2 linked regions of the Bosea sp. 685 genome follow. The protein of the gene in region 2 interacts with the protein of the main gene of each other region in a pairwise test. Links are inferred from orthologs where the notes say so. Each region holds a gene or a part of one and is shown on either strand. Other genes may lie near its edges.

Evidence for each region. The genes of interacting proteins can lie anywhere in the genome.
Region 1: the proteins of rpe (region 2) and eno interact in binary tests that used the Escherichia coli proteins (3 or more experiments, as listed by UniProt). The link is inferred for Bosea sp. 685 from one-to-one orthologs.

Annotation. Positions count from the first base shown.
Region 1 is NZ_CP134779.1:2,474,579-2,478,449, reverse strand. What follows is about bases 218-3,136. They hold eno (phosphopyruvate hydratase), read left to right. Parts: upstream 218-994; coding sequence 995-2,278; downstream 2,279-3,136. Other genes in these bases: RMR04_RS13125 (hypothetical protein), read right to left, coding at 2,369-3,067; queF (preQ(1) synthase), read right to left, coding at 410-865; RMR04_RS13140 (MFS transporter), read left to right, coding at 218-409. Outside these bases: more of RMR04_RS13140, read left to right, coding at 1-217; RMR04_RS13120 (DMT family transporter), read left to right, coding at 3,296-3,871. UniProt on the Escherichia coli protein: Catalyzes the reversible conversion of 2-phosphoglycerate (2-PG) into phosphoenolpyruvate (PEP). It is essential for the degradation of carbohydrates via glycolysis.
Region 2 is NZ_CP134779.1:1,841,649-1,845,457, reverse strand. Bases 1-2,857 are described here. They hold rpe (ribulose-phosphate 3-epimerase), read right to left. Parts: upstream 1,843-2,857; coding sequence 1,159-1,842; downstream 1-1,158. Other genes in these bases: RMR04_RS09995 (hypothetical protein), read right to left, coding at 2,672-2,857; RMR04_RS10000 (glutathione S-transferase family protein), read right to left, coding at 1,897-2,574; purB (adenylosuccinate lyase), read right to left, coding at 1-1,013. Also shown: more of RMR04_RS09995, read right to left, coding at 2,858-3,637. UniProt on the Escherichia coli protein: Catalyzes the reversible epimerization of D-ribulose 5-phosphate to D-xylulose 5-phosphate.

The sequences.
Region 1 (3,871 bases), 630 kb from region 2 along the record:
CGGCTGCCTGGTTTATGGGCTTCTGACCCGGATCCTGGTCGAGCGCCTCGGCCCCTCGCTGATGACGCGCGTCGGCGGGGCGATCTGCGCCTGCGCGCTCGCGCTGTTTGCCTTCGACTGGCCCTGGTGGAGCGCCGTCATCCTTTTCAGCTTCCAGGGTTTTGGCTTCTTCCTGCTGCACGGCACCTTCCAGGCGCAGGCGACTGAACTGGCGCCGAGCGTGCGCGGGTCGGCGGTCGCCCTGTTCGCCTGCTGCTTCTTTCTTGGTCAGGCGATGGGGCCGGTGGTGATGGGCGTGCTGATGCACCTCATCGGCACGGGCGCCGCGATCGTGATCTTCGCCATCGCGATCGCCACGCTCGGGCAGCTCACGCCGCGCATCCTGCCGCTGGCCGGCAGCCGAACCTGATCAGCGACCGCGATAGGGCGCGACGCCCTGGTCGGGCAACCAGAGGCCCTTGGGCGGCTCGTCCGTCTGCCAGAACACGTCGATCGGGATGCCGCCGCGCGGATACCAGTAGCCGCCGATGCGGAACCAGACCGGCTGCAGCAGCTCGACCAGCGTCTTGCCGATATTGACGGTGCAGTCCTCGTGGAAGGCGCCATGGTTACGGAAGGCGCCGAGATAGAGCTTCAGCGACTTGGATTCGACCAGCCAGTCGCCCGGCAGATAGTCGATCACCAGGATGCCGAAATCGGGCTGCCCAGTAACCGGGCAGATCGAGGTGAACTCCGGGCAGGTGAAGCGGGCGAGATAGTTCGTGCCGGCATGCGGATTGGGCACGCGGTCGAGGCGCGCCTCCTCCGGCGAGGCGGGCAAGGCGCTGTGCTGGCCGAGCTGCAGGGTCGAGGCGTCGAGGGTCATCGCGAATGCTCCTTGAAGGCGGCCTTTTATGACCTCGGAGCCGCAAACGCCACCCGCCCCTTTCCGTTCGGCGCTGCGTTGGCTAGAAGCGCGCCATCAATCCTGTCCTGCCGTTCTCCGGAGCCTCCCATGACCGCGATCATCGACATCATCGGCCGTCAGATTCTCGACAGCCGCGGCAACCCGACCGTCGAGGTCGATGTCGTGCTCGAAGACGGCTCGATGGGCCGCGCCGCCGTTCCCTCCGGCGCCTCGACCGGCGCGCATGAGGCGGTCGAGCTGCGCGATGGCGACAAGAGCCGCTATCTCGGCAAGGGCGTGCTCAAGGCGGTTGAGGCCGTCAATGTCGCGATCGCCGAACAGCTCGTCGCCATGGACGCCGAGGATCAGGTCGCCATCGACGCGGCAATGATCGAGCTCGACGGCACCCCCAACAAGAGCAAGCTCGGCGCCAACGCCATCCTCGGCGTCTCGCTCGCCGTTGCCAAGGCCGCTGCCGAAGCCTCGGGCCTGGCACTCTACCGCTATGTCGGCGGCACGCAGGCGCGCGTCCTGCCGGTGCCGATGATGAACATCGTCAATGGCGGCGCCCATGCCGATAATCCGATCGACTTCCAGGAGTTCATGGTCATGCCGATCGGCGCGCCCTCCTTCGCGGAGGCGCTGCGCATGGGCTCGGAGATCTTCCACACGCTGAAGAAGGCGCTGCACGACGCCGGCCACAACACCAATGTCGGCGATGAGGGCGGCTTTGCGCCGAACCTGAAATCGGCCGAAGCCGCGCTCGATTTCGTCATGCAGGCGGTCGAGAAGGCGGGCTACAAGCCCGGCGAGGACATCGCGCTGGCGCTCGACTGCGCCGCAACCGAGTTCTTCAAGGATGGCTCCTATGTCTATGAAGGTGAAGGTAAAACCCGCGATCCCAAGGCGCAGGCCAAATACCTTGCCAAGCTTGTCGGCAATTATCCGATCGTCTCAATCGAGGACGGCATGGCCGAGGACGACTGGGAGGGCTGGAAGGCGCTGACCGACGCGATCGGCTCGAAGTGCCAGCTCGTCGGCGACGACCTCTTCGTCACGAACGTGACGCGCCTGTCGCGCGGCATCAAGGCGAAGACGGCCAACTCGATCCTGGTCAAGGTCAACCAGATCGGCACGCTGACCGAGACGCTGGCTGCCGTCGAAATGGCGCAGCGCGCCGGCTATACCGCCGTGATGTCGCATCGCTCGGGCGAGACCGAGGATTCGACCATCGCCGATCTCTCGGTCGCGACCAATTGCGGGCAGATCAAGACAGGCTCGCTCGCCCGCTCCGACCGGACGGCGAAGTACAATCAGCTCCTGCGCATCGAGGAAGAGCTGGGCGCACAGGCGATCTATGCCGGGCGCGACGCCCTAAAGGCCCTCGCCTGAGGGGCTAAAGCACTGAAGAAAATGCGTTAAAACAAAGGCCTAGAGCAATTTCCGATCCAATCGGACCGGAAATTGCTCTAGCCAAGCCGGCTAAAGGCGTGGCAACAGGCTGGACGCCCGCGACAGCGTCCAGAAGCCCGCCGCGCCGACAGTCCCAACGGCGCTCGACATGACGTCGCCGACACGCGCGACCGGCTCGGGCACGGCCCGGCCGAGGATCGTCGGCGCCGGCCGCGCCACAGCCACGGGTTCGAACCCGTCCGACACTGAAGCGGCTTCGACCACCTGAACGGCCGGCAAGATCAATTGCGGCGCCGCTTCCGCGACCTGGCGCGAGCGCTCACCCGCCGGCGCGGTCTTCTCACCCGCCGGCGCGGCTTTGCGGACAGGGGGCAGCACCTGCACCGTCCGCGCATGAACCTCGGCGGTCACGACCGAGCTGGGCTGAGGCGCCGGCGGCAATCCGGTCTCGGGCTGCGCCCAGGCCACCGCCATCGGCATCGCCGAAGCAGCCGGCACGATCAGGCCGCGCCCGCTCAGCGATTGTGTCAGCGCCTCGCCGCCTCCCGCATCGTGATGGCGCTCCCTGATCTTGCCGTCAGGCGCGACGGGAGAGACCCAGCCCTGAGATTCGGCCTTCGCCGCGATCAGGCCAGGCGCGGTCGTAACCGCCTCGGGCAGAGCGAGAAACGCCGCCGCGACCGCAGACGCCACGATCGAGACCGCAGCCTGGTTACCGACATGGCCGAGAAAGCGCTTCGAACCGGCGAAGACGGAGGAAAGGGTCATATTCGGTTCTCCATGAACCTGCCCAGAGAACCGCCTGCAGCCGGCGCGAGAAAGGCCGAAGCAAGGTGCAATTAAGATCGATTATCTCAGTTTGTTTCTGCTGCGCCGCAAAGTCTCTGCTGCGCTGCGAAAAATCGCACAGCTCCCATGCATCGTAACCTCTAACGGGAGAGACGACGGAAGCGATAACAAGGGGGCATGCACAAGGTCGCACCGCTTTCGGAGTCCATGCTGGCGCGAGACCGCCTGCGCTGGCGGCTCGCCTTTGGCGGCATGGTCGTGGCCATGGCGATCTTCGGCGCGAACTTCGTCGTCAGCCGGCATGCCATCCTCAACGGGCTCAGCCCGCATGACCTGCTGGCGCTGCGCTTCGGCACGGCGGGGCTCATCCTGCTGCCGACCTTCCTTTCAGGCGGCCTCTCCACTTGCGGCGGCATCGGCTGGGGCCGGGGCGCCACGCTCGCGATCATGAGCGGGCTGCCGATGAGCTATCTGCTGCTGACCGGACTGACCTATGCGCCGGCTGCTCATGGCGCGACGATCGGCCCGGGATTGGTGACCGTGATCGGCATCGTCGGCGGCGTCATCCTGTTCGCCACGGCGTTGACGCGGCAGCTCTTTCTCGGCATCGGCGCGGTGCTCTTCGGGCTCGCCTGCCTCGCCATAGCGGGCAGCACGCACACCAATCCCACGATCCTTCTCGGCGATCTCTGCTTTGTCGGCGTCGGGTTGATCTGGGGATGCTATCCCTTGCTGATCCAGCTCTGGCGCGTCGATGCGCTGAAGGCGACCGCGATCGTCTCG
Region 2 (3,809 bases):
AGCAGCTTGTCGACGACGCCAGTCAGCCGAGCGAGCGCGAAATCGAGCGTCACCGTGGCGTCGGGGCCGATCATCCGCTCGACCGAGGAATGCGAGATGTCGCGCTCATGCCAGAGCGCGACATTCTCCAGCGCCGGCACGACCATGCCGCGCACGAGGCGGGCAAGCCCGGTCAGGTTCTCGGTCAGCACCGGGTTGCGCTTGTGCGGCATCGCCGAGGAGCCCTTCTGGCCGGGCGAGAAGAACTCCTCCGCCTCATAGACCTCGGTGCGCTGCAGATGCCGGATCTCGGTCGCGAGTCGCTCGACCGAGGAGGCCACGACGCCAAGCGTGGCGAAATACATCGCATGCCGGTCGCGCGGGATGACCTGGGTCGAGACCGGCTCGACACTCAGCCCCATCTTCTCAGCGACATAGGCCTCCACACTCGGATCGATATTGGCGAAGGTGCCGACCGCGCCCGAGATCGCGCAGGTCGCGATCTCGGCCCGAGCTGCGACCAATCGGGCCTTGCAGCGGTCGAACTCGGCATAGGCTTGCGCCAGCTTCAGCCCGAAGGTCACCGGCTCGGCGTGGATGCCATGCGAACGGCCGATTGTCGGCGTCAGCTTGTGTTCGAAAGCCCGGCGCTTGATCGCCGCAAGCAGTGCATCGACATCCGCGATCAAGAGGTCGGTGGCGCGCGCGAGCTGCACCGAGAGCGTTGTGTCGAGAATATCCGAGGAGGTCATGCCCTGATGGACGAAGCGGGCTTCCGGCCCGACGATCTCGGCCAGATGCGTGAGAAACGCGATGACGTCATGCTTGGTGACGCGCTCGATCTCGTCGATGCGCGCGACATCGAAGGTCGCGTCCTTGGCCTTGGCCCAGATCGTGGCCGCAGCCTCCTTTGGCACCACGCCGAGCTCGGCGAGCTTGTCGGTGGCATGCGCCTCGATCTCGAACCAGATCCGGAAGCGGGTCTGCGGCTCCCAGATCGCAACCATCTCGGGGCGGGAATAGCGCGGGATCATCGTCTCGTCCTTATGACAAACGAGCCCTCATCCTGAGGAGCGCTCCGCAGGAGCGCGTCTCGAAGGATGCTCCAGAAGGCGCTCGCTGGATCATCCTTCGAGACGCCGCTTCGCGGCTCCTCAGGATGAGGGCTGTACTAAAACCTTAAACCCACTGCCCACGCGCGGCTTCGGCCGCCTTGCGGATCGCGGAGATATTGGCGGCATAGGCGGCAGGTCCGCCCTTGAACACGGCAGAGCCGGCGACGAGAACATTCGCTCCGGCCTTTGCCGCGAGCGGCGCGGTCTCAGGGCTAGCCCCGCCATCGATTTCGAGTGCGATCGGCCGCTCGCCCATCATAGCACGCACCCGGGCGATCTTCTCGAGCACGGAGCGGATGAAGCTCTGCCCGCCGAAGCCGGGATTGACAGTCATCAGCAGGATCAGGTCGAGATCGTCGAGCAGCGGCTCGATGGCGCTTTCATGCGTGCCGGGATTGAGCACGATGCCGGCCTGCTTGCCGTGGCCCCGGATCGTCTGCAGCGTCCGGTGGGCATGCGGCCCGGCCTCGACATGGAACGAAATGAGATCGGCGCCCGCCTTGGCGAAGGCTTCGACATAAGGATCGACCGGCGCGATCATCAGATGCACGTCGAAGGGCTTCTTGGTGCAGGGGCGGATCGCCTTCAGCACATCCGGCCCGAAGGTGATGTTGGGCACGAAATGCCCATCCATCACATCGCAATGGATCCAGTCGGCCCCCGCCTCGTCGATCGCACGCACTTCCTCGCCCAGCTTCGAGAAATCGGCCGAGAGGATCGAGGGGGCGATACGGATGGGAGCGCTCATGCGCCAAGCGTTTAACGCCCGCAGGCCGGCGCCGCAATCAAATCCAGAGGCTTTTCAACGCCGCTTCACCGGGTATGACAGCCGCCGGTCGGCCTCGGTCACTTCCTCAACGGCCACAGCGAAGGCCGACCGGCTGCTCAAACGGCCAAACCAGCCGGCAAGCTCGCTATAGTCGGCTAGCGACGGGCCGCCGAGACGCAAGCCCCAAAACAGGGTCATGAACAGCCCGATATCGGCCACGGACAACGCCTCGCCGAAGAAGTCGCGGCCGGCCAATCGCTCATTAAGCCCGCAATAATGCCGCGCGAGCTCGGCCTCGGCGATCAGCGCATCGGTCTCCTGCGCCACCCGCTTGTTGCGGTCCGCCGTCGGCGGCTCGCTGCGATGCATCAGCGGGCGCACGGCCATGAACAGGATTTCGTCCGCGAACAGCTCGTCCAGCCGGCAGCGGGCGCGCTCCGCCGGGGTCTTGGGATAGAGCGACGGCTGCGGATAGGCCTCATCGAGATATTCGAGGATGATCGTGGAATCGTAGACGACAAACCCTTCGTCATTCAGGATCGGCACCTGCCTTTTCGGGTTCAGCGCCAGCACTTCAGGATGCCTGGGCTCATAGCCCGCGGTCTGGCTGAAGGGCACCATGATGCGCTCAAAAGGCAGCGCCTTCTCCCGCAGCGCGATCTCGACCTTGCGGGAGAACAGGCTGAGCGGCCCGGAATAGAGCGTGATCATGACGGCGAGGCCCCCGGTTTCGTTGGGGCGACCTTCGCAAAGCGAGCCGTCAGCTCACGGCAGGAGACTTCAAACCTCAGGCTTCAGGTCCAAGACTTCAGGCCTCCCTGCGGCGAATACGCGCCGCGAGGCCGCGCAGCAGCCAAGGCTGCAGATAGATCGGGAACTGCGCCAGGGCAAAGAACAGGAAGGTCGAGGGCGGCACGCCGGCTCCCAGCGCCGCAACGATCATGCCCATGTTCCGCTGGCCCGAGCCGTAGCCGATCATGAAGCGCTCCGAGGCCGGCAGGCGGCGCAAGACGAAATAGGCCGTGAGCAGCCCGAAGCCCGAGACCGCGAAGACGCAGGCCAGGAAGAGCAGGACGCGCTTGGGATCGTCGATCGCCGCCTGCGTGACGCCGTCCATCGCGGCGATGGCGAAGATGAAATACATCAGCACGCCAAAACCATCGAGATTGGCCTTCATCCCCTTGATCCGCGCGACGCCGAGCCAGACCCGTAACGCCGCCGCGACCGCCATGCCACCGCCGACGAAGAGCAAAAGCCTGAACGCCAAGACCCAGCTGTCGAGCGGCACAGCGGCGCCCGCCAGCAATTCGACCAGGAAGGGCGCGACAATCGGGCTGATGATCGTGGTCAGGATAACGCAGGCGATGATCAGCGACGGCTCGAAGCTATAGAGGATCGCAACCGCCGGCGACGACATGATCGGCGGCGCGGCGCCCATGATGGCGAGCCCCAGCAGCAGCCCCGGATCGAGCGCCTCCCGACCAAGCAGGAGGAAGGCCCCGCCGATCATCAGGACCGGCGCCGCGACCAGCCAGAGACAGGAGAGGATGAGCTTGCCCGGCCGCCGCACAAGCCCGGCGATGATGCCGAGATCGGCCCGCATGAACACGATCGTGGTGAAGCAGAAAATCGTGATCGGCAGCACCGGACGCGCCGCAGCCGAGAACTGCGGCAAGGCCAGTCCGAGGAAGATCGAGAGCGCGAAACCTTGCGTGCCATGACGGCCGAGCCAGGCCAAAGCGGCGGCGATTGAAGCGGCGAAACGCGAAAGCATGAAGGCCCGGTTTGGACTGGAAGGGCCGCGACACTCGCCGATCTGCCGCCTTGCGTCACCCGCCATCGCCGCAGGCCCGCCCTGCGTCCGCAGAAAATTGCGAGAGAAAGCCGGCAAAGCGAGGCAAACCCACGGCTTGCCGCCGATTGGCGCAAATCTTGCGAAACTTTGG